2 regions of the Micromonospora humida genome follow, and region 2 is predicted to be linked to the other one. Evidence: predicted binding sites of a transcription regulator. Region 2 holds the regulator's gene; the other holds the start of a gene.
What was found. The regulator HrcA, encoded in region 2, represses chaperone genes, less so after heat shock. The targets are predictions, from matches to a motif close to GGTTNGCACNCTCNNNNNGAGNGTGCNAACC.
Positions count from the first base shown of each region.

Region 1: a site for HrcA is predicted at 9,189-9,219, ahead of groES (co-chaperone GroES). Genes of this name have one in related genera too.

Region 1 is NZ_JAFEUC010000004.1:363,588-378,247, forward strand. It holds gene rimI (ribosomal protein S18-alanine N-acetyltransferase) at 1-207, shown strand, start outside; gene tsaD (tRNA (adenosine(37)-N6)-threonylcarbamoyltransferase complex transferase subunit TsaD) at 200-1,246, shown strand; gene JQX11_RS11345 (hypothetical protein) at 1,261-1,515, shown strand; gene JQX11_RS11350 (DUF4142 domain-containing protein) at 1,604-2,341, opposite strand; gene JQX11_RS11355 (ROK family protein) at 2,473-3,654, opposite strand; gene JQX11_RS11360 (sugar ABC transporter permease) at 3,695-4,954, opposite strand; gene JQX11_RS11365 (ATP-binding cassette domain-containing protein) at 4,951-5,775, opposite strand; gene JQX11_RS11370 (sugar ABC transporter substrate-binding protein) at 5,894-6,994, opposite strand; gene ybaK (Cys-tRNA(Pro) deacylase) at 7,205-7,684, opposite strand; gene JQX11_RS11380 (THUMP-like domain-containing protein) at 7,695-9,014, opposite strand; gene groES (co-chaperone GroES) at 9,360-9,668, shown strand; gene groL (chaperonin GroEL) at 9,741-11,387, shown strand; gene JQX11_RS33570 (molybdopterin-dependent oxidoreductase) at 11,517-13,277, shown strand; gene JQX11_RS11400 (non-reducing end alpha-L-arabinofuranosidase family hydrolase) at 13,459-14,660, shown strand, end outside.
Region 2 is NZ_JAFEUC010000009.1:49,727-64,386, reverse strand. It holds gene JQX11_RS18955 (serine hydrolase domain-containing protein) at 16-1,356, opposite strand; gene JQX11_RS18950 (histidine triad nucleotide-binding protein) at 1,425-1,784, opposite strand; gene JQX11_RS18945 (16S rRNA (uracil(1498)-N(3))-methyltransferase) at 2,078-2,812, opposite strand; gene dnaJ (molecular chaperone DnaJ) at 2,989-4,134, opposite strand; gene hrcA (heat-inducible transcriptional repressor HrcA) at 4,209-5,231, opposite strand; gene JQX11_RS18930 (DUF4870 domain-containing protein) at 5,446-6,048, shown strand; gene hemW (radical SAM family heme chaperone HemW) at 6,140-7,363, opposite strand; gene JQX11_RS18920 (enoyl-CoA hydratase-related protein) at 7,383-8,165, shown strand; gene JQX11_RS18915 (hypothetical protein) at 8,262-9,125, shown strand; gene JQX11_RS18910 (MOSC domain-containing protein) at 9,147-9,788, opposite strand; gene JQX11_RS18905 (carbohydrate ABC transporter permease) at 9,831-10,661, opposite strand; gene JQX11_RS32610 (carbohydrate ABC transporter permease) at 10,658-11,644, opposite strand; gene JQX11_RS18895 (sugar ABC transporter substrate-binding protein) at 11,641-12,930, opposite strand; gene JQX11_RS18890 (GlsB/YeaQ/YmgE family stress response membrane protein) at 13,231-13,518, opposite strand; gene JQX11_RS18885 (GlsB/YeaQ/YmgE family stress response membrane protein) at 13,732-14,019, opposite strand; gene lepA (translation elongation factor 4) at 14,374-14,660, opposite strand, start outside.

The DNA of each region.
Region 1 (14,660 bases), on a different contig from region 2:
GACCTGCTCGCGGAGACCGCCCGGCGCGGGGTCGGCAGCGTCCTGCTGGAGGTGGCCGTCGACAACGCCCCCGCCCAGCGGCTCTACGCGGGGTACGGGTTCGAGCCGATCGGCGTACGGCGGGGCTACTACCAACCGAGCAACACCGACGCGCTGGTCATGCGGCGCGACGCGGAACCGGGCGCGGACGGGACGGACCATGGCTGACGAACCGCTGATCCTCGGGATCGAGACCTCCTGCGACGAGACCGGGGTGGGCATCGTGCGCGGGCACACCCTGCTCGCCGACGCGCTGGCCTCCAGCGTGGACGAACACGCCCGGTTCGGCGGGGTGGTGCCCGAGGTGGCCAGCCGGGCCCACCTGGAGGCCATCGTGCCGACCATGGACCGGGCGCTGCGCGATGCGGGGGTGACCCTCGCCGACATCGACGCGATCGCGGTCACCTCCGGTCCCGGCCTGGCCGGGGCCCTGCTGGTCGGGGTGGCCGCCGCGAAGGGTTACGCGCTGGCCGCCGAGAAGCCGGTGTACGGGGTGAACCACCTGGCCGCCCACGTCGCGGTGGACACCCTGGAGCACGGTGCGCTACCCGCGCCGGCGATCGCCATGCTGGTCTCCGGTGGACACTCCTCCCTGCTGCGCGTCGACGACCTGGCCCGGGGGGTGACCCCGCTGGGCGCGACCATCGACGACGCGGCAGGTGAGGCGTTCGACAAGGTGGCCCGGCTGCTCGGCCTGCCGTTCCCGGGTGGCCCGTACATCGACCGGGAGGCGCGCTCCGGTGACCCGGCGTCGATCGCCTTCCCGCGTGGCCTGACCGCCGCGAAGGATCTCGTCGCCCACCGCTACGACTTTTCCTTCTCCGGATTGAAGACGGCGGTGGCCCGCTGGGTGGAGGCGCGGCGGCGGGCCGGTGAGTCGGTGCCGGTGGCCGACGTGGCGGCCGCCTTCCAGGAGGCGGTCTGCGACGTGCTCACCGGCAAGGCGTTGGCCGCCTGCCGGGAACACGGGATCGACACCCTGGTCATCGGCGGGGGCGTGGCGGCGAACTCGCGGCTGCGGGCGATGGCCGAGCAGCGGGCGCAGCGGTACGGCATCCGGGTCCGAACGCCCCGGCCGGGGTTGTGCACCGACAACGGCGCGATGGTCGCCGCGCTCGGGTCGCATCTGGTGGCCGCCGGGGTACGTCCGAGCCGGCTGGACCTGCCCGCCGACTCGGCGTTGCCACTGACCACGGTCAGCGTGTGAGGGGAGGGACCGACGTGATCGTACGGATGTGGGAGGCGCGGGCCGAGTCGTACGGCTTCGCCGACCTGATCACCTGGGTGTGCGAGACGGCGCTGCCGGAGTTCGAGCACGATCCGCTGCACCTGTCCAGCGAGGTCTTCTCCTCCACCGACCACCGGGTGGTGGTCATCTCGAAATGGCGCAGCAGCCCCCGGTCGCTGCCCGAGCCGCCGGCCACCCTGGTCGCCCGTCCCCCGCACACCTGGGACTTCACCCAGGTCGACCGCTGACCGGTCCGTCCCCGGCGGAGGGTGCGGAAAGCCCGACGGCCCGCCGGCGGTGGTGCCGCCTGCGGGCCGTCGGGTCAGGTGCGCCTGGTCAACTGCGGCGCGTGATCCGCCAGGTGGCGTAGCCGCCCGCGCCGAGCGCGAGCAGGAAGACCGCCCAGACGACCGTGGTGCTGATCGCGACCGACGGGCCGGCGGCACCGGCCTGGGCGGCGGCGACCAGCGAGTCGTTCTGCGCGGCCGGGATCGCGGCCGGCGGCATCTGCTGCCAGCGGACCAGTCCGGTGCTCTCCAGCATGGCCATGTGGTCGTTGACGAACTTGTTGGCCTCGTCGGCGAGCTTGCGGACGGTGTTGTCCCGGGTGCTGGCCCGGACCGCGCCGATCACCGGGAAGATCTTGCCGTGGGCCACCCGGAGCCGGGTCACGAAGATCTGGTCGAACTGAGCACCGGAGGCGTTCTGCATCTCGGTCAGCCACCCCTTCTGCTCGGTGGTGGGATCGCTCGGCAGCGTCGCGCCCAGCTTGTTGGCGGCCTGCACCACCAGCTCGTCGAGGACGCCGTGCTGCCGGGCGATCTCCGCGCCGACCTCCCGCACCCGCGCGGACTGGCCCTTCTCGGCGGCCATCGTGCCGGCCGGCATCTCCCAGAGCCCGGCCAACCGGACGCCGTTGAGCAGCGTCATGTCGGCGGCGTTCATCTGGTTGCCGGGTGCGGCGACCGCCATGCCGGGTAGCACGACCAGCCCGGCCAGGAAGGTGACGACCAGCACCGCCACCCGGTGGGTCCGGTTCCCTCGCCGACGACGTACGGAATCCAGCGGTGCCATGCTGCGGTGCCTCCTCGATCCGGGCCGACCTGTCCTGCCGGGCAGCGACCCGCCGGCTGCCCGTCCGTCCACTGGTACGGACTGTCGGGCCGATCAGTTCACCCGGCGGGGCACGAGTCGGGAGGTTCCGTTCAGGCGGCGTCGAGCGGGTCGGCGAGGAGCCGTTCGAAGGCCAGCTCGGCCGCACCGACCAGGGCCGCGTCGTCGCCGAGTTTCGGGGTCCGCAGCCGGACGTGTTCCAGGCAGGCGGGCAGCCCGGTCTCGTTGAGCCGGCTGCGGACCTGGGCGGCGGCGGCCAGGTAGAGATCCCGCATCGTGCCGCCGAAGATGACCATCTCCGGGTTGAAGATGTTGACCAGGTTCGCCACCCCGAAGCCGAGCCAGTCCCCGGCGTGCCGGACGGCGGTCTGGGCGCGGGCGTCACCCCGGTCGGCGGCGTCGAACACGGCCAGCAGCGCGTCGCGGCCCCGGGCCTCGGAGCGGCCGGCGGCCCGCAGCAGCCCGTACTCGCCGATCTGGGTCTCCCAGCAGCCCCGGGAGCCGCACTCGCAGGGGGTACCGTCGCGCACCACCACCATGTGTCCGACCTCGCCGCCGTAGCCGCCGTGGCCGGTCAGCCGGCGGCCACCGGCGATGATGCCGGCACCGACGCCGACGTCCCCGTACAGGTAGATGACGTTGTCGCAGCCGGCGGCGACGCCCCGGGCGTGCTCGGCGAACGCGGCGACGTCGGCCACGTTGCCCACCGTGACCGGCAGCTCGACGCCGAGTTCGACGGCGAGGGCGGCCCCGATCGGCTCGTCCACCCAGCCGGTGGTGGGGCCGAGCCGGACCAGCCCGTCGGCCCTGCGGACCATGCCGCAGACGGCGACGCCGGCACCGACGCAGATCGACTCCGGGGGTACCCGCTCCCGCATCTGCTTGAGGGCGCCGGCCAGCATCGGGACGGTCTCCCCGGCGTCCAGGTCACGCGGCCGGTCCAGGTCCCGGCGGTCGAGCACCTCGCCGCCGAGCCCGACCCGCGCGGCCCGCAGCCGGTCCACCTCGATCGAGTACGCGTACGCGTAGACCCGGTCGGACTCGGGCCGGACGACCAGTGATGGTCGTCCGGCCCGGCCCGTCTCCTTCGGTGTGCCCTCGCTGACCAGTCCGGCCCCGGCGAGGTCGGCGGTGAGTGCGCCGATGGTGCTGCGGTTGAGCCCGAGGGCGGTGGTGAGTTCCGCGCGGGAGGTGGCGCCGTGCACGTGGACGTGCCGGAGCAGCGCCCCGAGGTTCTGCCGTCGGATCTCGTCCTGGCTCGGTCCTACCCGCATCGTCGCTGGCACCCCACGTTCCGCCGCTGGAGTACGCGGATCAGCGCGTTCCGGAGGCGGCGGCGCGACGGCGCGACAGCGCGTCCACGCTGGCCGCGAGGAGCAGCACCACACCGGTGACGACGTACTTCACCCCGGCGCTGTAGCCCATCAGGCCCATGCCGTTGTCGATGACGGCGACCACCGCGCCACCGAGCACCGCGTCGAGGACCCGGCCCTTGCCGCCGAAGAGGCTGGTGCCGCCGATCACCGCCGCGCCGACGGCGTAGAGCAGCACGTTGCTGCCGCCGGTGTTCGGGTCGACCGAGTTGGCCCGGCTGGCCGCGACGATGCCGCCGACCGCCGCCATGGACGAGCAGATCACGAAGACCGAGATCCGGATCCGGTCGACGTTGATGCCGGCCCGACGGGCGGCCTCCTTGTTGCCGCCGACGGCGTAGACGTGCCGGCCGTAGCTGGTGCGCTGGAGCACGAAGGTCCAGACGATCAGCAGCACCGCGATGACCGGCACCACGATCGGCACGCCCTTGAGCGAGTTGATCAGGACGTTGCGGCTGCGCTCCTGGTTGAGGATGTAGACCGCGATTCCGAGGATCAGGGTCAGACCGCCGATGCGGGCGAGCACCACCGCCATCGGGTCGGTGGTCAGCCCCCGGGACAGCCGCTTGCGATGCCGCAGCAGTTGCACGGCGGCGTACCCGCCGATGGCGACGGCGGCCAGCCCCCAGCCGACGGCCGGGGGCAGGTTGCGGTTGGCGATCGCCACCAGCACCTCGTCGTTGACCGAGATGTTGGCGCCACCGCTGATCAGCATCAGCACGATGCCCTGGAAGGCGAGGAAGCCGGCCAGGGTGACCACGAACGACGGAATACCGATCTTGGCGACCAGGAAGCCGAGCACGGTGCCGATGACCACGCCGGTGATGATCGCCGCGAGCACGGCCACGTACCAGGGGTAGCCGGCCTTGGTGGCGACGTTGGCCAGGATGGCCGCGCACACCCCGCTGGCGAAGCCGGCGGAGAGGTCGATCTCGCCGAGCAGCAGGACGAAGACCAGCCCCATGGCGATCAGGGTGACCGCCGCGCCCTGGGTGAACAGGTTGGCGAAGTTGCCGGCGGTGAGGAACGACGGCCGCATGATCGAGAAGACGGTGCAGAGCACGATCAGCCCGAGTACGGCGGGCAGCGCGCCGATGTCGCCGCCGCGGACCCGGCTCCAGTAGCCGCGCAGGTGGCTGCCGACGGTCGGCGGCGGCGTGACCGCCGCCGGGCCTTCCTTGCGCACGGCGGTGGTGGTCATCGAACGCCTCCTGGAGTGGTGTCGGCGGGCCCCGCGCCGGTGCCGTTGCCGGCGGTGACCGGTTCGCCGGTGAGACCGAGGTTGCCGGAACGGCCGGCGGTGATCAACTCGACGACCTGCGAGTGGGTGATGTCGGTGGTCTTCACCTGGGCGACCATCTGGCCGAGGTAGAGCGCGGCGATCCGGTCGGAGACCGCGAAGACGTCGTTCATGTTGTGCGAGATCAGCACCACGGCCAGGCCCTTGTCGGCCAGCCGGCGGACCAGTTCGAGGACCTGGGCGGTCTGTGCCACGCCCAGCGCGGCGGTCGGCTCGTCGAGGATGACCAGCTTGCTGTTCCAGAGCACCGCCTTGGCGATGGCGACGGTCTGCCGCTGCCCGCCGGAGAGGCTGGAGACGTGCTGGCGCAGCGACTTCACCGTCCGTACGGAGAGCCCGGCGAGGGTCTCCGCCGCCATCTGCTCCATGATCGGCTCGTCGAGCACCAGCCCGCTGTGCTTCTCCCGGCCGAGGAACATGTTCTGCACGATGTCGAGGTTGTCGCAGAGCGCGAGGTCCTGGTAGACGACCTCGATGCCCAGGTTGGCGGCGTCCCGGGGGCTGGTGATGGTCACCGGTCGGCCGTCGAAGAGGAACTCGCCGGCGTCGGCCGGGTAGATGCCGCTGATGCACTTGACCAGGGTGGACTTGCCGGCGCCGTTGTCGCCGACCAGTGCGGTCACCTCTCCGGCGTGGGCGGCGAGGGCGACGTCGCGCAGGACCTGGACGGGACCGAAGCTCTTGTCGATCCCGCGCAGTTCCAGCAGGGGGGTCGCGGACACGGGGGTCTCCTTCGGACGGAGGGAAGATCTCGGAGCCCGTCCGGCGGCGAGCGCCGCCCGGCACGAGGTTCCGTGCCGGGCGGCGTCGCGTCGGCGGGGTACGACGCTCGTCGTACGGTCAGCTGATGCCGTTGGCGGTGCAGAGCGCGGCGTACGCGCCGGTGCAGAGCTTCGCCTTGTCGACGTAGCCGTCGGCCACGACGTCCTTGACGGTCGCCTTGTCGATCGCCTTCGGCTCCAGCAGCACGGACGGGACGTCCCGGCCGCTCTCCGGGTCCTTGACCGTCTGCCCGGTCTCCTTGCGCTCGCCCTTGGCCACGGCGATGGCCAGCTCGGCGGCCGCGTCGGCCTCCTTCTTGACGGCCTTGTAGACGGTCATGCACTGGTCACCGGCGAGGATGTTCTGCAGGCCGGTCACGTCGGCGTCCTGGCCGGTCACCGGGACCTTGCCGTTGAGCTTGTTCTTCTTCAGCACCGAGACGGCCGCGTTGCCGAGACCGTCGTTGGCGGAGAGCACACCGTCGATCTTGCCGCCGGTCTGGGTGAGCATCTGCTCGAAGATCGTGGCGGCCTGCGCCGGGTCCCAGTCCGGCACCGACTGGTCTGGGCCCTTGGTGTATTCCTTCGACTCGAACTTCGGCTTGAGCACCGAGTCGTAGCCGTTCTTGAACAGGGTGGCGTTGTTGTCGGTCGGCGAGCCGTTGAGGTAGGCGACCGTCGGGTTCTTGACGCCCTTCTCGGTCAGGCACTTGACCAGGCCCTCGCCCTGGAGCTTGCCGACGGCCTCGTTGTCGAAGCTGACGTAGTACTGCGCGGACCCGCCCAGGGTGAGCCGGTCGTAGTCGATCGTGGCGACACCCTGCGACTTCGCCTTGTCCAGCACGGCCTTGCCGGTGCCGGAGTCCAGGTTGACGATCATCAGGGTGGTGACCCCGCTGGTGATCATCTGGTCGGCGATGGTCTGGAAGGCGTTCTTGTCGTTCTGCGCGTTCTGGATGTCCGACTCGACACCGGCGGCGTCGAAGGCGGCCTTGAGGAACCTGCGGTCGGCGGTCTCCCAGCGGGCGGAGGACTTGCTGTCCGGCAGGATCACGCCGATCTTCGGCTTCTTGGCGGTGTCGCCGCCGGCCTCGTTGCTGCTGGAGTCGTCGCCGCAGGCGGCCATGCTGCCGGTGGCCAGCAGGCCCACGGCGGCGAAGGTGAGGAAGCCCTTGCGCATCTGCACGGGTCCTTTCGAGGGTGGGGGAGGAGTGGTCGGTGTTTTGTTGTGTCCGGCAACGTATTCCCGGCCGCGAGTCGGGCGCAAGACTGCCGAGGTCAGAAGTTTGTTGGCGGCGGTAACAATTCAGCAACGCGGTTGTCACCCCCGGGACACCCGCCCCGCAATCACGCTGCGTGTCCGGTCTGCAACCGGTCACCCGGGGTCGTCTCAGCCGGCGGCGATCCGCACGGTGCGGGCGTCGGTGAGGGCCACCAGGTCCGCCGGGGCGAGCTGGAGCTGCAACCCCCGCCGGCCGGCCGACACGTAGACGGTGTCGTGGTCCAGGGCGGAGACGTCGACCACCGTCGGTAACCGTCGCCGCTGGCCCAGCGGGCTGATCCCGCCCCGCACGTAACCGGTGCTCCGCTCGGCGGCGGCCCGGTCGGCCAGCGCGGCCCGCTTGCCGCCCAGCGCCGCGGCCAGCGCCTTGAGGCTCAGCTCGCCGGTGACCGGGACGACCGCCACCGCCAGTGCCCCGTCGACCTCGGCGACGAGCGTCTTGAACACCCGCTCCGGTGGCACGCCGAGCGCCGCCGCGACCAGCGCGCCGTAGTTCGGCGCGTCCGGCGCGACGTCGTACGGGTGGGTGCGGTGGGCGATCTTCCGCTTGGTCAGCAGCGCCGTCGCCGCGGTGGCCTGTCCCGCCATGCCGGACACGCTAGCCCGGCGGGCCCCCGTCCGCGACCGGTCGGCCGACCAGCACCGTCGGCGCCCCGGCCACCCGGGTCAGCACCAGGCTGGCCGGATTCTCCCCGGCCAGTCGCAGGTCCCGGCGTAGCTGCTCGGGCGACAACGCCGAGCCCCGCTTGAGGATCTCCACCCGGCCGACCCGGCGCTCCCGCAGCAGTGCGCGCAGCCGCTTCAGCGAGAACGGCAGCACGTCGACGATCTCCAGGCACCTGCCGAACGGGGTCGGGCGTGGGACGTCCGCGTAGAGGTAGGCGATGCTCGGGTCGGCGAGCGTCGCGTCGAGGGTGTCGGCCAGTTCGGCGACCAGGTGCGCCCGGACCACCGCCGGGTCCGGGTCGTACAGGTAGCGCCGTACCGGCCCGACTCCCGCCTCGACGTCACCCGTGCCGGTCAGTTGGTGGCTCCGCTCCGGCAGGTCACCGGGGACGGCCGGCTGGTGGCCGTCGGTCGCCCCGGCACCGGGACCGGTGGGCCGGTCCCCGGGGGTCGCCTGGCCGCCCGCCGGCCGCTGCCGGTCGGCGGGCCCCGCCCGCAGCACGGTCGCCCGGCGGGGCACCCCGGCGAGCGGGCCGCCCCACAGGGCCGCCTCGACCAGGTCGCCGTCGACGCTGACCCACTCCGCCTCGGCGTCGGCCGGGATCCGGGCGTGGTCGATGCCGGGGGCCACCTTCACCACCGTGTGCGGCACCCGCGCGGCCAGCCCGGTGACGAAGTCCCACGGCGGCGAGTAGGCGTCCGGGTCGAAGATCCGCCGTCCGGTGCCGGCCCGCCGTCGGGCCGGATCGCAGAAGACCGCGTCGACCCGGGTCACGTCGAACGCCGTCGCGTCGCCGCACTCCACGGTGAACCGGTCGGCCAGCCCGACGGCCTCGGCGTTCGCGGCGGCCAGCGCGGCGGTGACCGGGTCGGCCTCCACCCCGTACACCCGGATGCCGGCGCGGGCGGCGGCGAGCGCGTCGGCACCGAGGCCGCAACCCAGGTCAGCGAGGGTGCGCACCCCGGCGGCGGCGAGCCGGGCGGCCCGCCGGTCGGCGACCACCCGGCGGGTGGCCTGCTCCAGGCCGGGTCGGGTGAGGAACATCCCGGCCGCCTCCGGGCCGAACTTGCCGACCGCGCGGCGGCGCAGCTCGGCCTGGGTCAGGGCGGCGGCGGCCAGCCCGGCCGGCACCCCGCGCGAGCGCAGCGCCGCGGCCGCGACCAGCGGGTCGCCGCCGGCCACCCCGGTCGCCGCGGCGAGCGCGGCCGACCCCTCGGCGGTACGCAGCGCGGCGAACTGGTCGAGATCCACCCGCCCATTGTCCGGCTCGGCCGGGAGATCGACTCAGGCGGGCCGATGTTGCGGTGTCCGAGCGGTGTCGTCACCGCAACATCGTCACCCTTGAGTTGATCATGGCGGGCGGCGACACGAAGGGCGGCAGATTGGCACTCTCCTTGACGGAGTGCTAGCCGAGGAATAACCTGCGATTAGCACTCTCACCCCGAGGGTGCCAGCGTTCGGGCCGTCCGGCCCGGGTGCTGAACGCCAGGCGGACCGGCACCCGCGACGACGGCCCCGCCCGGTGGCATGTGGCAGATTGACGCTGGTCGGACTCTCGGCCGGCAACGAAACCAAGTACCCCAGGAGGGTATGCCCGTGACTACCGCGACCAAGGTTGCGATCAAGCCGCTCGAGGACCGGATCGTGGTCCAGGCGAACGAGGCTGAGACCACCACGGCGTCGGGCATCGTGATCCCCGACACCGCCAAGGAGAAGCCGCAGGAGGGCACCGTCCTCGCCGTCGGCCCCGGCCGGATCGACGACAAGGGCAACCGCGTGCCGCTCGACGTCAACGTCGGCGACACCGTCCTCTACTCGAAGTACGGCGGCACCGAGATCAAGTACGCCGGCGAGGAGTACCTGGTGCTCTCCGCCCGCGACGTTCTCGCGGTCATCGAGAAGTAACCAACCGATTCCCGTGTCGTCGCCCCGGTCCGGCTCGCCGGGCCGGGGCGACGTCGCTTCGAAGGGACATTCATGGCGAAGATCCTGAGCTTCTCGGACGACGCCCGGCACCTGCTGGAGCACGGTGTCAACGCCCTCGCGGACGCGGTCAAGGTCACCCTCGGCCCGCGCGGGCGCAACGTCGTCCTGGACAAGAAATTCGGTGCGCCCACGATCACCAACGATGGTGTGACCATCGCCAAGGAGATCGAGCTCACCAACCCGTACGAGAACCTCGGCGCGCAGTTGGTCAAGGAGGTGGCGACGAAGACCAACGACGTCGCCGGCGACGGGACCACCACCGCGACCGTGCTGGCCCAGGCCATGGTCCGCGAGGGCCTGCGCAACGTGGCCGCCGGGGCCAACCCGACCGGCCTCAAGCGGGGCGTCGACGCGGCGGCCACCAAGGTCTCCGAGTCGCTGCTCGGCCGGGCCGTCGAGGTGGCCGACAAGAAGGCGATCGCGCACGTCGCGACGATCTCGGCGCAGGACGCCACCATCGGTGAGCTGATCGCCGAGGCGATGGAGCGGGTCGGCCGTGACGGTGTCATCACCGTCGAGGAGGGCTCCACCCTCAGCACCGAGCTGGAGGTGACCGAGGGTCTCCAGTTCGACAAGGGCTTCATCTCGCCGAACTTCGTCACCGACTCGGAGTCGCAGGAGTCGGTGCTGGAGGACCCGTACATCCTCATCACCACGCAGAAGATCTCGGCGATCGAAGAGCTGCTGCCGCTGCTGGAGAAGGTTCTCCAGAACAACAAGCCGCTGCTGATCGTCGCCGAGGACGTCGAGGGCCAGGCGCTGTCCACCCTGGTGGTCAACGCGATCCGCAAGACCGTCAAGGTCTGCGCGGTCAAGGCCCCCGGCTTCGGTGACCGCCGCAAGGCGATGCTCCAGGACATGGCGATCCTGACCGGCGCCGAGCTGGTCGCCCCGGAGCTGGGCTACCGGCTCGACCAGGTCGGCCTGGAGGCGCTCGGCACCGCCCGGCGCGTCGTGGTCGACAAGGAGAACACCACGGTCGTCGACGGCGGCGGCAAGTCCGCCGAGGTCGCCGACCGGGTCGCCCAGATCCGCAAGGAGATCGAGGCGTCCGACTCCGACTGGGACCGGGAGAAGCTGGCCGAGCGGCTGGCGAAGCTCTCCGGTGGCATCGCGGTCATCAAGGCGGGCGCGGCGACCGAGGTCGAGATGAAGGAGCGCAAGCACCGCATCGAGGACGCGATCGCCGCCACCAAGGCCGCGGTCGAGGAGGGGACGGTTCCCGGCGGCGGTGCCGCGCTGGCCCAGATCCGCTCGGTGCTCGACGACGACCTCGGCCTGACCGGCGACGAGAAGGTCGGTGTCTCGATCGTGCGCAAGGCGCTGGTCGAGCCGCTGCGCTGGATCGCCCAGAACGCCGGCCACGACGGCTACGTGGTGGTGGAGAAGGTCGCCGGCCAGGACTGGGGCCAGGGCCTCGACGCCGCCCGGGGCGAGTACGTCGACCTGGTCAAGTCCGGCATCATCGACCCGGTGAAGGTGACCCGCAACGCGGTCACCAACGCCGCGTCGATCGCCGGCCTCCTGCTGACCACCGAGAGCCTGGTGGTCGAGAAGCCGGAGCAGCCGGAGCCGGCCGCCGCCGGTGGGCACGGCCACGGCCACGGTCACGGCCACCAGCACGGCCCGGGTTTCTGACCCGGTAGCACGCCAGCTCAGGGCGCACCGTCGTACTTCGGCGGTGCGCCCTGACGCGTACGGTGACCGCTGCTTACGGAACGGTGACGTGGTTGGCGGCCGGCCCGGTCGATCGACGACACTGGCCGGATGAGCACCACCCCCCGTGGCTTCGCCGCGCTGGCCGGGGTCACCGCCGCCGTGGTGGCCATCGGTGTCGCCGAGCCGGTCGCCGTCCTCACCGGTCCCCGCTCCGCCCCGCTGATCGCGGTCGGCGGGGTCGTGGTCGACACGGTCCCCGAGCCGCTCAAGCAGTTCGCCATCGACGTCTTCGGCAGGTACGACAAGATCGCCCTGCTGGTCGGCACGGCGGTGCTGCTGGCGGCGTTCGCCGCCGGGATCGGTGTGCTCGCCGCGCGTCGGCTCGCGGTCGGGCTGGTGGGCATCGCGGCGTTCACCGGTCTCGGTGTCGCCGCCGCGCTCACCCGGGCCGGCGCGGATGCCGCCGATGCGCTCCCCGCCCTGGTCGGCGGGGGGTTGGGCGGGCTGGTGCTCTGGGCCTTCGTGGCCGGTCCCTGGCAGCTCGACCCGTGGCCCTGGCAGCCGCCCACCCCGCTGCCGGCCGCCCACCCCGGGCCGCCCCCGGTGCCCGGGACGTCGCCGGCCGTCGGGTCGCTTCCGGCCGGTGGGCCGCCGGTGGCCGGTCCAGCGGTGGACCGGGGCGACGGTGTGCCGGCTGCCGGGTCGACGGCGGGCGAACGCCGGGGGGCCGACGGGCCGGGTACCCCTGCGGGTCCGGCCGGCGGGTCGCCCGTCGGCAGGGAGCCGTTGGAGTCGACCGACCCGGAGTCCCGGCGGCGGTTCCTGCGTGGTGCGGGTCTGCTCGCGGGCGTGGCGACCGTGGCGGGGCTGGGCGGGCACTGGCTCGCCGGGCGGCGGGGGGTGTCGGCGGCCCGGGAGGCGGTCGCGTTGCCCACCCCGTCGGCGGTGGCGCCGACGGTGCCCGCGGGGGCAGACCTGTCCCTGGCGCAGCTCGCCCCCTACACCACGCCGAACGGCGGCTTCTACCGGATCGACACGGCGCTGGTGGTGCCGCAGGTGGATCCGGAGACCTGGCGGCTGCGCATCCACGGTCGGGTGCGCAACCCGATCGAGTTGACCTTCGCCGAGTTGCTCGCCCGCCCGATGGTGGAGCGGTACGTCACCCTCGCCTGCGTCTCCAACGAGGTGGGTGGGGATCTGATCGGCAACGCCCGGTGGCTGGGCGTACCGATCCGGGAACTGCTCGACGAGGCGGAACCGGAGGAGGGGGCCGACCAGGTGGTCGGCCGCTCGGTCGACGGTTGGACCTGCGGCACCCCGACGGCGGCGCTGCGCGACGGGCGGGACGCCCTGCTGGCGGTGGGGATGAACGGCGAGCCGCTGCCCGTCGAGCACGGCTTCCCGGTGCGGATGGTGGTGCCGGGCCTCTACGGGTACGTGTCGGCCTGCAAGTGGGTGACCGAGCTGGAGCTGACCAGTTTCGCCGACTTCGACGCGTACTGGGTGCCGCGTGGCTGGTCGGCGCAGGGGCCGGTGAAGACGCAGTCGCGGATCGACACCCCCCGCGCGCGTAACCGGCTCACCACGGGCGAGGTGACGGTGGCCGGGGTGGCCTGGGCGCAGCACCGGGGGATCAGCCGGGTCGAGGTACGCGTCGACGGCGGCACGTGGCAGGAGGCGACCCTCGCCCCGACGGTGTCGGTGGACACCTGGGTGCAGTGGTCGTGGCGGTGGGCGGCGACCCCGGGTGAGCACACCCTCCAGGTGCGGGCGACCGACCGGGACGGCGAGACGCAGACCCCGTTGACCGCGCCGGTCGCCCCGGACGGAGCGACCGGGTGGCACAGCGTCACAGTTACCGTGCGCTGATTCCTCATCAGCGTTAAGTCATCAAGATTGATCAATGTGCGGATAGCCGAAAATTCCACAGTGATATCGAGGGTTGAGGCTGTGGGAGCGCTCCCGTAACATACCTGACGCGACTGTTAACGTTAACCTAACAACGGCCACCACCAATGTGCAGGTCGCCATCCCGTCAGGAGGGTGTTTTATGTCCAGATCCAGATCGGCCAATGTCGGCCTGATCTCGGCCGGTGTCGCGTTGCTGGCGTCGGCGTCGGTAGTCACCGCGCTGCCCGCAGGCGCGGCGGCGGCGGGATGCTCGGTGAACTACACCGTCTCCTCGGAGTGGGGCGGTGGCTTCGGGGCCAACGTCGCCATCACCAACCTGGGCGACGCGCTGAGCAGTTGGACGCTGACCTGGTCCTTTGCCTCCGGGCAGTCGGTGACCCAGGCGTGGAACGCGACCGTGACGCAGAGCGGCTCGGCGGTGACCGCCAAGAACGTCAGCTACAACGGCGCGATCCCCACCAACGGCTCGGTGTCGTTCGGCTTCAACGGGGCCTGGACGTCCAGCAACCCCGTCCCGACGAGCTTCGCGCTCAACGGGGTGGCCTGCAACGGTGGCACGACGCCGACCAACCCGCCCACCACGCCGCCGACGACCGCGCCCCCCACCACCCCGCCCCCCACGACCCCGCCGCCGACCACGCCCCCGCCGACCACCCCGCCGCCGACGGGCAACTGCTCCCTGCCGACGTCCTACCGCTGGTCGTCGACCGGTCCGCTGGCGCAGCCGAAGGCCGGCTGGGCGTCACTCAAGGACTTCACCATCGCCCCCTACCAGGGCAAGCAGTTGGTGTACGCCACCACCCACAGCAGCAGCGCCACCGGCGGCTGGGGTTCGATGAACTTCGGCCTGGTCGACAACCTCAACCAGCTCGGCACGGCGCCCCAGAACACCATGAGCCAGAGCACCGTCGCGCCGTCGCTGTTCTACTTCGCGCCGAAGAACATCTGGATCCTCGCCCACCAGTGGGGCCCGACGTCGTTCTCGTACCGCACGTCGACCAACCCGGCCAACGCCAACGGCTGGTCGGCCGCGCAGACCCTGTCGACCGCGAAGATCACCGACTCCGGCACCGGCGTGATCGACCAGACGATCATCGGCGACGACCAGAACATGTACCTGTTCTTCGCCGGTGACAACGGCAAGATCTACCGCCAGATCATGCCGATCGGGAACTTTCCGGGCAGCTTCGGCTCCAGCTACACGACCATCATGAGCGACACCTCGGAGAACATCTTCGAGGCGCCGCAGGTCTACAAGGTCGCGGGCCGCAACCAGTACCTGATGATCATCGAGGCCCGGACCAGCGGCTGGGAGCGCTACTTCCGCTCGTTCACGGCGAC
Region 2 (14,660 bases):
TCGAGGGCCGGCCGGTCAGGCCCGGAAGTCGTACCGGTCGAAGGTCTCCTGGTGGCGGGTGAAACGGTAGGTGGCCCAGTGCATCGCGACCACCGTCCCGTCGGCGTCGCGGGTGAGCCGCAGCAGCTCCCCGACCTCCCGCCCGGAGACCGTCCGGAACACGTCAGGTGACTGCGGCGTCGGCGCGAACACCGCCGGGGGCCGCCCCGCCGGATCGTCCGCGCCCCGGGCCCGCAGCGCCCCGTCGTGCCAGGAGAAGACGTACTCGAACCCCTCGCCCCACCAGCGGCCCAGCACCCCCCGCAGCGGGCCGGGCGCACCCGGGCCCGGCCGCCACGGCACGATCTCCGCCGGGTCGTGCTCGGCCGAGGCGGCGAGCAGCCGGTGCGGCAGTTCCAGCACCTCGGCGGCGGTGCCGCAGGAGGCGAGCACCGCGCAGCCCATCGCGCCGGGGGTGCCGTCCCCGCCGCGCCGGCCGTAGACGCCGGCCAGGAAGCCGGGCATCGCGCCGTCGTGCCCCACGTGCACCACCCGGTCCGGGTACGGGACCAGGATCAGCCCGAGCCCGAAGCCGGCCCTCCAGGCCGTCTCGTCGGTGGTGGTCACCGGCCAGCGCATCTCGTCCAGCGTCGTCGGGGAGAGCACCGCCCCGGTCGGGTCCAGCGCGGCCGGATCGGCGAGGAACGCCGCCCACCGGGCCATGTCCGTCGCGGTGCTCCACAGCTGGCCGGCCGGCCCGACCGCCCCGAAGTCGGTCGGCGGCTCCGGATGCGCCTCGTCGGAGTACGCGTCGACCAGGAACCCGGTCACCGCCTGCGGCCCCGGGTCGACCGAGGTGCCGGCCAGCGCCAACGGGGTGAGCACCCGGTCGGCGAGCACCTCGGCCCAGGTGCCGCCGCGCAGCGCGCCGACCAGCCGGCCGAGCAGCGCCATGCCCAGGTTGGAGTAGTGGTAACGGCGGCCGGTGGGCAGCACCCGCTCGGCCCGGACCAGGTCGGCGACCAACTCGTCCACCTGCGGCGCGCGCAGCGTGTCCCAGACGTCGCCGTACGGTTCGCGTTGCAGCCCGGCGGTGTGCGAGAGCAACCGGCGTACGGTCAGCTCGCCGTGCGCGGGCAGGTCCAGGTGCCGGCCCAGCGGGTCGTCCAGGTCGAGCAGCCCGTCGTCGCGGCACTGCAACGCCAGCACGGCGGTGAAGGTCTTGGTGACCGAGCCGATCCGGAACCGGCTCGCCGGGCCGAGGACGGTGTCGTTACCGGTGGTGCCGACCTGGAAGCTCCAGAGCGGACCGTCGGCCCGGTGCAGCGCCACCGCCAGGGCCGGCACCCGTGCCTGCGCCTGGGTGCCACGGACCATCCGTTCCAGCCGACGCCGGGTGGGTGCCCCCTGGCCGTCCGGGTCGGGTTCCGGGTCGACCGTCGACGTCACACCAGGTCCCGGGCCAGCATCGGGCCCAGGGGCGCGCCGCCGAGCAGGTGGGCGTGCACGTGGAAGACCTCCTGGCCGCCGTACGGGCCGGTGTTGAACATCAGCCGGAAGCCGTCACCGGTCAGCCCCTCGTCCTCGGCCACCGCCGCCGCCGTGGCCAGGACCTCGCCGGCCAGCCCCGGGTCACCCTGACCGAGCGTCGCCACATCGGCGTAGTGCTCCTTGGGGATGATCAGCACGTGCACCGGCGCCTTCGGCCCGATGTCACGGAAGGCCAGGGTGGTGGCGGTCTCCTTGACGATGGTGGCCGGAATCTCCCCGGCGACGATGCGGCAGAACAGACAGTCGGCTCCCATCCCCCCACTCTAAAGACCACCCCTCCCCCACTCCCCCGCCCCTCCCACACCGCCCCGTCCTGTCCCGCCCCACCTGCACCGGTGATCAAGAGGTTTGCGTCGATCCCAGGCCGCCCCGCCGATGACGCAAACCTCTTGATCACGAGGGGACACCGCCGGGAGACGGTGGTGCGAGGCGGCGTTGAGGGGTGGTGATCAAGAAGTTTGGGGCGGGGATCGAGCCGGGGGATGACGCAAACCTCTTGATCACCCGGGCAGGGCGAGGGCAGGTGGGGCAGGGAAGGGTGGGGTGGTTACCAGCGGGAGAGGCGGGTGGCGAGGACGGCCAGGGCGGCGGGGCCGGCGGTGGAGGTGCGTAGGACCGAGGGGCCCAGGCGTACCGCGCGGGCGCCCGCGTCGGTGAAGGTGGTCAGCTCGGTCGGGGCGACGCCGCCCTCGGGCCCGACGACCAGGACGATCTCGCCGGTGCTCGGCAGGTCGACAGTGGTGAGCCGGTCGTCGGCCTCCTCGTGCAGGACGAACGCCGTGCCCGCCCCGGCGATCCGGCGGGCCACCGCGGCGGTGGACTCGTCCGGGGTACCGGCCACCACCGGCAGCCACGCCCGGCGGGCCTGTTTGGCTGCCTCCCGGGCCGTCGCCACCCACTTGTCCCGGGCCCGTACGCCCCGGTCGCCGCGCCACTGCGCCACCGAGCGGGATGCCGCCCAGGGCACGATCTCGTCCACCCCGACCTCGGTCATCGCCTGTACGGCCAGCTCACCCCGGTCGCCCTTGGCGATGCCCTGCACCACGACCAGCCGGGGGACGTCCGCGTCGACGTACCCCCGGGAGGTGACGGTGAGGTCGAGGGCACCCCGACCGACGGCGGTGACCACGGCGGTGGCGGTGCCGCCCCGCCCGTCGGCGAGCAGCAGTTCCTCGCCGACGCGCAGCCGTTGCACGGTCGCGGCGTGGTGCCCCTCGGGGCCGTCCAGGGTGAACTGGTCGGCAGGGGGCAGCGACTCGACCAGGAACAGTGGCGCGGACACGCCGATCAGGCTAACCGGCCGGGCAGGCCGGGAAGCCACCCGGGACGCCGGCCCGACCGGCACGCCCCGACCGGGACGAGCCGACCGGGACGAGCCGACCGGCACGAGACCGACCGGCACGAGACCGACCGGATCTAGACCGAACGGGACAAGCCGACCGAAACAAGACCGACCGGTCAGGCGTGGCCGTTGAAGGCGTCGCGCATCCGGGAGAAGAAGCCGCCCTGCTTGCTCAGCTCGGCGACCTCCTCGCCCCGGGTCTTGGCGAAGTCCCGCAGCATCTTCTCCTGGTCGGCGTCGAGCTTGGTGGGGGTACGCACGTCGAGGTGGACGTAGAGGTCGCCCCGCCCGGTGCCGCGCAGGTGCGGTACGCCCCGGGCGCGCAGCCGCAGCGTGCTGCCCGGCTGGGTGCCGGCCTTGACGTCGACGGTCTCGTCGCTGTCCAGCGTCTTGATGGTGAGCCGGGTGCCCAGCGCGGCGGCGGTCATCGGCACGGTGACCCGGCAGTGCAGGTCGTCGCCCTTGCGGGAGTACACGTCGTGCGGCCGCTCGTGGATCTCGACGTAGAGGTCACCGGCGGTGCCGCCACCCGGGCCGACCTCGCCCTGCTGGGCGAGCCGGATGCGCATGCCGTCCTCGACACCGGCCGGGATCTTGACGGTCAGCGAGCGGCGGGTCCGCACCCGGCCGTCGCCGGCGCAGGTCGGGCAGGGGTGCGGGATGGTGGTGCCGTAGCCCTGGCAGACGGTGCACGGCCGGGCCGAGACGACCTGGCCGAGGAAGGTGCGCTGCACCGACTGCACCTCGCCCCGGCCGCCGCACGCCTCGCAGGTCGCCAGGTGGGTGCCGGCTGCGGTGCCCGCCCCGGAGCAGGTGGTGCAGAGCACGGCGGTGTCGACCGTGATCGGGGCCTCGACGCCGAAGGCGGTCTCGTGCAGGTCCAGTTCCAGCCGCAGGATCGCGTCGGCCCCGGGCCGGGTCCGTGGCCGTGGGCCACGGGCGCCACCGGCCGCGCCACCGAAGAAGGCGTCCATGATGTCCTGGAAGCCGACGAACGGACCGGCCCCGCCGGGGCCACCCGGGCCGCCGGCACCCCCGCCGCCCGGGGCGAGCGGGTCGCCACCCAGGTCGACGATCTGCCGCTTCCGGTCGTCCGAGAGGACCTCGTACGCGGCGTTGATGTCCTTGAACTTCTCCTGTGCCTCCGGGTCCGGATTGACGTCCGGGTGGAACTGCCGCGCCAGCTTGCGGTAGGCGCGCTTGATCTCGTCGTCGGAGGCTTCCCGGCTCACGCCGAGAATGCCGTAGTAGTCCCTGGCCACTGCGTTCCGTGTCCTCATGTTCGTCTCGCGTTTGCGCCGGTCGGCGGCCGGAGCCGGCCGCCGGCCCTGACTGGTCAGTTCTGGGCCAGCAGCTCGCCCACGTAGCGTGCCACGGCCCGCACCGTGGCGATGGTGCCGGGGTAGTCCATCCGGGTCGGGCCGAGCACGCCCAGCCCGCCGACGATGGTGCTGCCCGGGCCGTACCCGGTGCTGACCACCGAGGCGGCACGGAGATTGTCGACCTCGTTCTCGTCGCCGATCAGCACCCGGGTGGTGCTCGGCTCCGCCTCGCCGATCAGCTTGAGCAGCACGACCTCCTCTTCGAGCGCCTCCAGGATGGGTCGCAGCGAGCCCTGGAAGTCGAGCAGGCCACCCCGGGTGAGGTTGGCGGTGCCGGCCAGCGCGAGCCGTTCCTCGGTGCGCTCCACCAGGGTCTCCAGCAGCACGGTGGACAGGGTGGTCATCGCGCCGCGCAGATGCGGCGCGCTCTCGTCGACAAGCGCCTGCACCAGCGGCGGAGTGTCGGACAACCGACTCCCGACCAGTTTCTCGTTGACCAGCCGGCGCAGGTCGAGGACGTCGTCGGCGGGGACCGGCGCGGCCAGCTCGACCAGCCGCTGCTCGACCCGCCCGGTGTCGGCGATCATGACCAGCATCAGCCGGGTGGTGGAGATCGGCACCAGTTCCAGGTGGCGCACCGACGAGCGGGCCAGCGACGGGTACTGCACCACGGCGACCTGTCGGGTGAGCTGCGCCAGCAGGCGTACGGTGCGGTGCACCACGTCGTCGAGGTCGACCGCGCCGACCAGGAAGCGCTCGATGGCCCGGCGTTCGGCCGGGCTGAGCGGCTTGACCCGGGAGAGCCGGTCGACGAAGAGACGGTAGCCCCGGTCGGTGGGGACCCGGCCGGCGCTGGTGTGCGGCTGCCGGATGTAGCCCTCCTCCTCCAGCACCGCCATGTCGTTGCGGACGGTCGCCGGGGAGACCCCGAGCTGGTGGCGCTCGACGAGCGTCTTGCTGCCGACGGGCTCCTGCGTGGCGACGTAGTCCTCGACGATCGCCCGCAGCACGGCGAGTTTGCGGTCGTCGAGACCCATCTCCCACCTCCTGACGCACGTCGCCCCGGGCGCTGCCGCACCCGGGCGAACACTCTGGCACTCGACTGTAGCGAGTGCCAGTCTACGTCGGCAGTACCGCCGCCGATATGATCAAGAAGGACCAAGCCGGCGGGGGGCGCTGACGCACGGTCGAGGCCAACCTCACCAGTGTCGCTCTGGTGCACCCTTGCCGACAGCCCCTACCGTGGCGGGCATGACTGAACCACCTCGCCCTCCCGGCGCGGGCGACGGGTTCCCGCCGGACCCGACCGCGCCCCAGGGCTCGCCATACGAGCCGCCCACCGCACCACTGTCCGGCGCGCCGGGCGCGGGCGGGTACCCCCCGCCCGGTGGGTATCCGCCGCCCACCGGTGACCAGCCGCCCGCGGGCGGTTACCCCCCGCAGGGTGGCTACCCCCCGCCCGGTGGCGGATATCCGACCGGCGGCGCCTACGGTGCGCCGAGCGGCGGCTACGCCAACAGCGAGGACAAGACCTGGGCGCTGGTCGCGCACTTCGGCGGTGCCGCCGGCGCGCTGATCAGCTTCGGCCCGCTCGGCTTCGTCGCCCCGCTGATCGCCTACCTGGTACGCGGGCAGCAGTCGCCGGCCGTCCGGGCGCAGGCCCTGGCCGCGCTGAACTTCCAGATCCTCTGGTCGATCATCGCGTTCGTGCTGCTCTTCGTGAGCTGGTGCCTGCTCTTCCTGCCCAGCATCGCGGTCGTGGTGATCCAGATCCTGTTCGGGATCATCGCCGGCATGAAGGCCAACGAGGGTCAGGCCTACCGCTACCCGATGTCCACCAGCTTCATCAAGTGAGTCCCGACCGGCCGCTCCCCCGGCCGGTCGGGCACCACCGCCGGCCCCGGCGCGCCCCGGCAGAGTGCGCGGCGGGCCGGCGCGGCCACGCTCAGGGCAGCAGGTCGCGGACCACCGCGTCGGCCAGCAGCCGGCCCCGCAGGGTGAGCACCGCCCGTCCCTGCGGATAGGCCACCGGGTCCAGCAGCCCGTCGGCGAGCGCGCGGGCGGCGGCGGCCCGACCCGCGTCGTCCAGCACGTCCAGCGGCAGCCCGGAGGCGAGCCGCAGCCGCAGCATCACGTCCTCCGTGTGCGTCTCGGCCGGGGTGAGGATCTCCCGGGCCAGGCCGGGTGAGTGCCCGGCGGCGAGCCGCTGCGCGTACGTCGTGGGGTGTTTGACGTTCCACCAGCGCACCCCGCCGACGTGGCTGTGCGCCCCCGGGCCGAGGCCCCACCAGTCGCCGCCGGTCCAGTAGAGCAGGTTGTGCCGGCACCGGGCCGCCCCGCCGCGCGCCCAGTTGGAGACCTCGTACCAGGAGAAACCGGCCGCGTCGAGGGCGGCCTCGGCGGCCAGGTAGCGGTCCGCCGCGACGTCGTCGGAGGGGTACGGCAGCTCGCCGCGCCGCATCCGGGCCGCCAGCCGCGTGCCGTCCTCCACGATCAGGGCGTACGCGCTGACGTGGTCGACCCCGGCGGCGACCACCTGCTCCAGCGAGGCGGCGAAGTCCTCCGGGCGCTCCCCCGGCGTGCCGTAGATCAGGTCGAGGTTGACGTGGTCGAACCCGGCGTCGCGGGCCTCCCGGGCGGCCTCGACGGCGCGTCCCGGGCGGTGGGTGCGGTCGAGGACGGCCAGCACCCCGGCGGCGGCGGACTGCATGCCCAGCGAGATCCGGGTGTAGCCGGCGGCGCGCAGGGTCTTCAGCGACCCGGGGGTCACCGACTCGGGGTTGGCCTCGGTGGTGACCTCGGCGTCGGCGGCCAGCCCCCAGGTGCGGTCGATGCCGTCGAGCAGCCGGGCCAGGTCGTCGGCGGGCAGCAGGGTGGGGGTGCCGCCGCCGACGAAGACCGTGTCGACCCGGGGCGGCGGGGTGTCGGCGAGCACCCGGGCGGCGAGCGCCAGCTCGGTCAGCACGGTGTCGGCGTACGACTCCCGGCCGACGCCCCCGCCCAGCTCGGCGGCGGTGTAGGTGTTGAAGTCGCAGTATCCGCACCGGCTGGCGCAGAACGGCACGTGCAGGTAGACACCGAACCCGCGCGCGCCGACCCCGCGCAGGGCGGTGCCGGGCAGCGCGCCGTCGACGGGAACGGTCTCACCATCTGGAAGGACGCCGGGCATGGCCACTAGTGTGCCCGGCATGACCTCTCCCGACCGACTCGTGCGGGTCGCCACGGCCCGTGGGGTGACCACCCTCACCCTGGACAGCCCGCACAACCGCAACGCGCTGTCCACCCCGTTGATGACCGAGCTGCTGGCCGGGATCGCCGGGGCGGTCGCCGACGACGCGGTCCGGGTGGTCGTGCTGGACCACACCGGCCCGGTCTTCTGCTCCGGCGCGGACCTCAAGGAGACGGCGGCGGCGTACGCCAGCGGGTCGGTGCCGGCCGGGATGCTCGGTGACGTGCTGGTGGCGGTGCGCCAGTGCCCGAAGCCGGTGCTGGCGCGGGTGGCCGGGCCGGCGCGGGCCGGCGGGTTGGGCCTGATCGCGGCGGCCGACCTGGCGGTCTGCGCGTCCGAGGCGACGTTCGCCTTCACCGAGGTGCGGATCGGGGTGATCCCGGCGGTGATCTCGGCGACCGTGCTGCCCCGGCTGCACCCCCGGGCCGCCGCCGAGCTGTACCTGACCGGCGACACCTTCGACGGCCGGCGGGCCGCCGAGGTGGGACTGGTGACCGCCGCCGTGCCGGCCGGCGAGCTGGACGCGGCGGTGGCCCGGTACTGCGCGTCGCTGGTGCGGGGCGCGCCGGGGGCGCTGGCCGGGACGAAGGAGCTGCTGCGCCGCCCGGCCGCCACCGACCTGCGGGCGGAGATCGCCGACCTGTCCGCCCGGTCCACCGGCTACTTCCTGTCCGCCGAGGGCCGCGAGGGCGTGGAGGCGTTCCGACAGAAGCGGGACGCGGCCTGGGTGCCCCGGGATTGACCTGGTTTCTTCTGATTCTGCACGGGAACGTGAACCGGTCGACCGACCCGGGGCCGACGGTTGGCGACGTACGCTTGGCGAACGTTGAAACGGGAGGTGCGGGTGCGGACACGGACATTCGTGGCAGCCGGTGTCGTGGTGGCGTTGTTCGCCATCGTCGGGGGCTGGGGAGTCCGTCAACTCGACGGGGAGTTCCGGCTTCCCGTCGCCGGCCGCAGTTGCACCGTGCAGGCCGACGGCACCGTCAAGCTCGACGCCGACCAGATGGCCAACGCCGCCACCATCGCCGCGATCGGCATGCAGCGGCAGATGCCCGAGCAGGCCGTGGTGGTCGCCCTGGCCACCGCGTACCAGGAGTCGGGGCTGCGCAACCTCGCCCACGGTGACCGCGACTCGCTCGGCCTGTTCCAGCAGCGCCCCAGCCAGGGTTGGGGCACCCCGGAGCAGATCCGCGACCAGCGGTACGCGGCGAACCGGTTCTACAAGGCGCTGAAGAAAGTGCGCGGCTGGGAGCGGATGGAGGTCACCGACGCGGCCCAGGCGGTGCAGCGTTCGGCGTACCCGAAGGCGTACCAGAAGTGGGCCGACGAGTCCCAGGTGCTGGCGCGGGCCCTGCTCGGCGAGGCGACCGGCGCGGTGGCCTGCACGGTGGGGCGTACCCCGGTGATGCGCGGGCAGGCCGCGGTGGCCGAACTGACCCGTGGCCTGACCCTCGACTGGGGGTTGCCCGACGCCGGTGCGGTGGCCGAGCTGACCGACGTGACGGTGCCCGCCTCGGATGCCCGGGACGGCTGGCGGTACGCGCACTGGCTGGTCTCGCACGCCCCCGACCACGGGGTGAAGCGGGTGCGCTTCGACGGGCTGGAGTGGAACGCCGACAACGGCCGGTGGGCGAAGGTCGCCGACGGCCGGGCGACCGGGCCACGGGTGCTGGCCGAGGTCTTCGCCGACCCCGCCTGACCGGCCGGCGGGCCGGTGTGGTCAGTCGGCGACGTTCAACCGGCGGCGCACCTTCTCCCTGGTCGAGGCGGGCAGTTCGGGGACGTCGAGCAGCCGGGGCAGCAGCTCCGGCTCCAGACTGGTGGCCCGGAACACCTCACCGATCGTGACGCCGTGCGCCGGCCGGTCCACCACCGCCACCGGGTCGCCCGCGCTCACCTCGCCGTCGCGCAGCACCCGCAGGTAGGCCCCGGGGGCGGCCCGGACGGTGAACCGCTTGATCAGGTCGGGCACCCCCCAGAAACCGGCGAAGGTCGTGCACGGGGTACGCGGCTTGGTGACCTGGAGCAGCGCCGAGCCGACCGCCCAGCGTTCGCCGATCACCGCGCCGGTCACGTCCACCGCCCAGGTGGTCAGGTTCTCACCGAAGCCGCCGGGGCTGATGTCGCGGCCCAGTTCGGCCGACCACCAGCCGGCGTCCTCCTGCGCGTAGGCGTAGACCGCCTGCTCGGGGCCGCCGTGCTGGGGCCGCTCGCCGATGAAGTCGCCGGCCACCCCGTCGGCGCGCAGCAGCACCGGGCCGTCGACCGGCCGCTTGTCGATGCCGCTGCGCCCGCTCGCGTCACCCGCCCACCGCGCCTGCGTCACCACGCCGAGGTTCACCGCCGCCACCCTGCCCGTCATGGCCCCAGGGTACGGCCGGGCGCGGGTGGTCGGCGTCCCGGCTCAGCCCTTGACGGCGCCCGCCACCAGACCGGAGACCATCCGGCGCTGCACCAGCAGGAAGAAGACGATCACGGGGAGGGTGAACAGGGTGGAGGCGGCCATCACCGAGCCCCAGGCGGTGTCGTCGCGGCCGAAGAAGAAGGTCATCGCCACCGGCAGGGTGTAGCGGCTCTGGTCGTTGACGAAGGTCAACGCGAAGATCAGCTCGTTCCAGGCGGTGATGAAGGAGAAGATGCTGGTGGCCACCAGGCCGGGCGCGACCAGCGGGAAGAGGACCTTGCGGAAGGTCTGGACGCGGCTGGCCCCGTCGATGGCGGCGGCCTCCTCCAGTTCCTTCGGCACGGCCGCGACGAAGCCGCGCAGCATCCACACCGCGAACGGCAGCGAGAAGCCCAGGTAGGTGAGGATCAGGCTGGGCAGGGTGTTGTAGAGGCCGAGCCGCTGGATCATCAGGAACAGCGGGATGACCAACGCCTCCAGCGGGATCATCTGCACCACCAGCAGCATGATCAGGAAAGTGGTCCGCAGCCGGAACCGGAACCGGGCCACCGCCGTCGCGGCCAGCAGCGCCACCAGCCCGCTGAGCACGACCGTGCTGACGGCCACCAGCACGCTGTTGAGCAGGAAGTCGCCGAAGGTCACGCCCGGGATCAGGTTGCCGGTGAGGATCTCCCGGTAGTGCTCCAGGGTGGGGTGGGCCGGGACCGGCCGGGGGGTGGCCGAGAAGATCTCCCGGTTCGGTTTCAGCGAGGTGGCGACCATCCAGTAGACCGGGAAGGCGGCGAAGAGCGCCACCAGCAGGCCCGCGCCGTTGAGGGCGACCTTCTTCACGACGCGTCCTCCTGCCTGAGCACCATCCGGACGTACATGCCGGTCACCACCAGCAGGATCAGCGTGAGGATGACCGCGATGGCCGAGCCCACGCCGTACTTGGGCGGCGGGGAGAACGCCTCGGCGTACGAGTAGATCGACAGCATGAACGTCGGCCGGTCCTGGGTGCCGCCGGCCAGCACGAACTGTTGGGTGAAGACCTTGAAGTCCCAGATGGTGGAGAGCACCACCAGGATGCCGAAGACCGGCCGCAGCAGCGGAAAGGTGATCTTCCAGAACACCGTCCACGGGCCGGCCCCGTCGACCCGGGCCGCCTCGTGCAGCTCGCTCGGCACGCTCTTGAGCCCGGCGAGCACGCTGACCGCGATGAACGGGAACGAGTGCCAGACCACCACCAGGGTCAGGATCGCGAAGAACAGCAGCGGCGAGTTGAACCAGCCGTAACCCGACCAGTCGGTGCGGCCGAAGAGCGCCTGCGACAGCCCGTCCGGCAGGGCGTTGAACGCCCAGGTGACCAGGCCGGAGGTGTCATCGAAGATCCATTTCCAGACGATCGTGCCGGTCAGCGCCGGGGTGGCCCAGGCCAGCATCACGCAACTGGCCACGAAGGTGGCCATCTTCCGGCCGAGCCGGTGCAGCAGCAGCCCGACCAGGGTGCCCAGCACCATCGTCAGCAGCACGTTCGCCGCCGCGAAGAGCACGGTGTTGCGCAGCACCGTACGGAAGAACGGGTCGCCGAGGATCTGGGTGTAGTTGGCCAGCCCGACGAACGGCCACTCCCGGTCCCCGCGCAGCTGCCGGACGCTGTTGAGCCGGAAGAACGACATCGCCACCACCTGGCCCAGCGGCCACAGCAGCAGCACCCCGATCACGACCAGGCAGGGCAGCAGGAGCAGGTACGGCAGGCGGTCCACCCGGGGCCGCCGCCGCGTGGGGGTGTCCCGGGCGGCGGCCGTCGCAGGGTGCTCGGTCCGGGTGCTCACTTGGCGTTGAGGATGCTTTCCATCTCGGCGGCGGCGTCGGCGGTGGCCTGCTGCACCGACTTCTGGCCCTTGATGACCGAGCTGTTCATCGCCTGGGTGACCGTCTTCGTCCGGCTGACCTCCACCCACTTCGGGGTCAGTGGGGTCACCCGGGTGCGCTGCATGGTGCTGGCGAACGCCGCCATCAGCTTGTCGTCGGCGTAGTCGCCGCCCTGTACGAGGTCGGAGTAGACCGGGAAGAAGCCGAGGCTGCCGGCGAAGGTCTTCGCGTTCTTCTTGCTCAGCAGCACGGTCAGGTAGTCCCAGGCCAGGTCCTGCCGCTCGCTGTCCTGCCAGAGGGCGACGTCGGAGCCACCGGCGAAGGCGGGGGCCGGGCCGCCGTCCGGGCCGGGGATCGGGAAGGTCCCCCAGACCTTCTCGATGTCGGGGTTGTCCTTCTTGATCGCGCCGGCCTGCCAACTGCCGGCGAAGGCCATCGCCGCCTTGCCCGTGGCGAACTGGGTACGGGCGTCGATCTCGTTCCACCCGGCGGCGGCCGGCGGGGCGACCTTGTGCACGGTCACCAGGTCGGTCCAGAACTTCACCGCCCGCTGGGCCTGCGGGCTGGTGTAACCGGACTTCCAGGTGCCGCCCTGGTCGGTGGCGATCTCGCCGCCGGCACCCCAGAGGAAGGAGTAGAAGGGCAGTTCGGAGTTGCCCGGCAGGGCGATGCCGTAGCTGCCGGGCTTCTTGGCCTGCACCGCCTTGGCGACCGAGACCAGCTCGTCCCAGGTCTTCGGCGGCTGCACGCCGGCCTCGGCGAACCAGTCGGTGCGGTAGTAGATCGCGCGGACCCCGGCGTACCAGGGGACGCCGTACTGCTTGCCGTCGAGTTGCGCGTTGCGCACCAGGTCGGGCAGGACGTCCCGGCCCTCGGCCCAGCCGCCGAAGCGGCCGGAGATGTCGGCGAGCGCCTCCTGGGCCGCCCAGCCCTGGGTCTCGGTGTTGCCCAGCTCGGTGACGTCCGGGCCCTCGCCGCCGGCGAGCGCCGCCTGGAACTTCTTCGGTGCCTCCAGCCAGGGTATGTACTGGACCACCACGTCGGTGTCGGGGTGCCGCTGCCGGAACTCGGTCTCGACGCCGTCGAGGAACGCCGTCTGGGCGTCGCTCCCCTCGCCCATCATCCAGACCGTCAGCTTGCTGTCGTCGGCGGCGTCGTCGTCGCCGGAACCGCCGCAACCGGCGAGCACCATCGCGGCCGAGGCCACGACGGCGGTGACCGGGGCCAGCCGTTTCCACCTGTTCACGCCACTTCTCCCTCGCACCGTCCGGCACTAACCTTCTCTGCCGCACCCTAGTAGGAAAATTTCCTTTACGACAGGGGGCGGGTGCCGCCCCGCACGGGCGGACCGCCGACGGTGCGGCGGCCGGCGGCGGGGCGTTCGGCGAGGCGACCGTATCGCAGGCGGGGGCCGCTCTGGCAGGCCCCGCGACGACCCGTCGGGATCGACGGTCACCATCCGGACGAGCGAATGCCCGCCCCCGAACCGGGGGCGGGCATCCGCTGAGTTGGTCCGTGCCGGCCGGTCACCGACCGGCGGGCGGGGTCACCGGTGGCTGACGCCCCGACGGCGACCCACACCGGCCACCAGGGCCACGGCGATGGCGGCGAGGACGACCTGCACCAGCAGCTCGGCCCAGTCGATGCCGGCGGTCTGGGTGGCGATACCCATCGCCCGGGCCAGCACGGTGCCCAGCAGCGCGGCGCCCACACCGATCAGCATGTGCAGCCAGATCGGCATGTTCTGGCGGCCCGGCACGACCAGACGGCCCAGAGCGCCGACGATGAGACCAACAACGAGCGCGGTGATGATGCCCCAGACGGTGAACTCCACGGCCGTCCTCCTTCAGTAGATATGTCATTGGTGAGGTGTTTGTTGCTGTGGTGATCGGTAGGTTCCCGAAGCGGATAATTTCCAAACCGACTCCGGTAACGATCTGGTCTAGACCGCCCGTCACCGGCGACGGCCCGCGCCGCCCGGCCCCCCACACGCCAGCGGGCGCCCGACCCCGTGGGGTCGGGCGCCCGCTCAGCGGTGCCGCTTGACTTACCGGTGGGTGACGCTGCGGCGGCGACCCACACCGGCCACCAGGGCCACGGCGATGGCGGCGAGGACGACCTGCACCAGCAGCTCGGCCCAGTCGATGCCGGCGGTCTGGGTGGCGATACCCATCGCCCGGGCCAGCACGGTGCCCAGCAGCGCGGCGCCCACACCGATCAGCATGTGCAGCCAGATCGGCATGTTCTGGCGGCCCGGCACGACCAGACGGCCCAGAGCGCCGACGATGAGACCAACAACGAGCGCGGTGATGATGCCCCAGACGGTGAACTCCACGGTCGCCCTCCTCCTGAAGATTGAGTCACACGGAATGTGTGGTTCCTGTCGTGACAGCTAGATTCCCGAGCCGCCGGAAAACCAAACCGACTCACCACCACACATGTCGCCGCACGTCGATCCGACGCCACTGCGTCGGTTTGCCGGCCGTCGATGTCCGCGCAGCTCAGGACACTCGCGCCAGCCCATCCGGCGGCGACGCCGGGGCGGAAAAATTCGTCCGTACGACACCGGGGCCGCGCACGCAGACGGCCGGCGGCCCGGTCGGAGCACCGGGGCCGCCGGCCGTCGTGGGTACCGGGACCGGCCGGGCCGCGCGGGGCGCGGCCGACCCGATCGGGCGTACGCGCCCGACTACTTCTTGCCGGCCGGCTTGGCGTCGGCGGAGTCCGAGGAGAGCGCGGCGATGAAGGCCTCCTGGGGGACCTCGACCCGGCCCACCATCTTCATCCGCTTCTTGCCCTCCTTCTGCTTCTCCAGCAGCTTGCGCTTACGGCTGATGTCACCGCCGTAGCACTTGGCGAGGACGTCCTTACGGATGGCACGGATGGTCTCCCGGGCGATCACCCGGCTGCCGATGGCCGCCTGGATCGGCACCTCGAACTGCTGGCGCGGGATCAGGTTGCGCAGCTTCGCCGCGA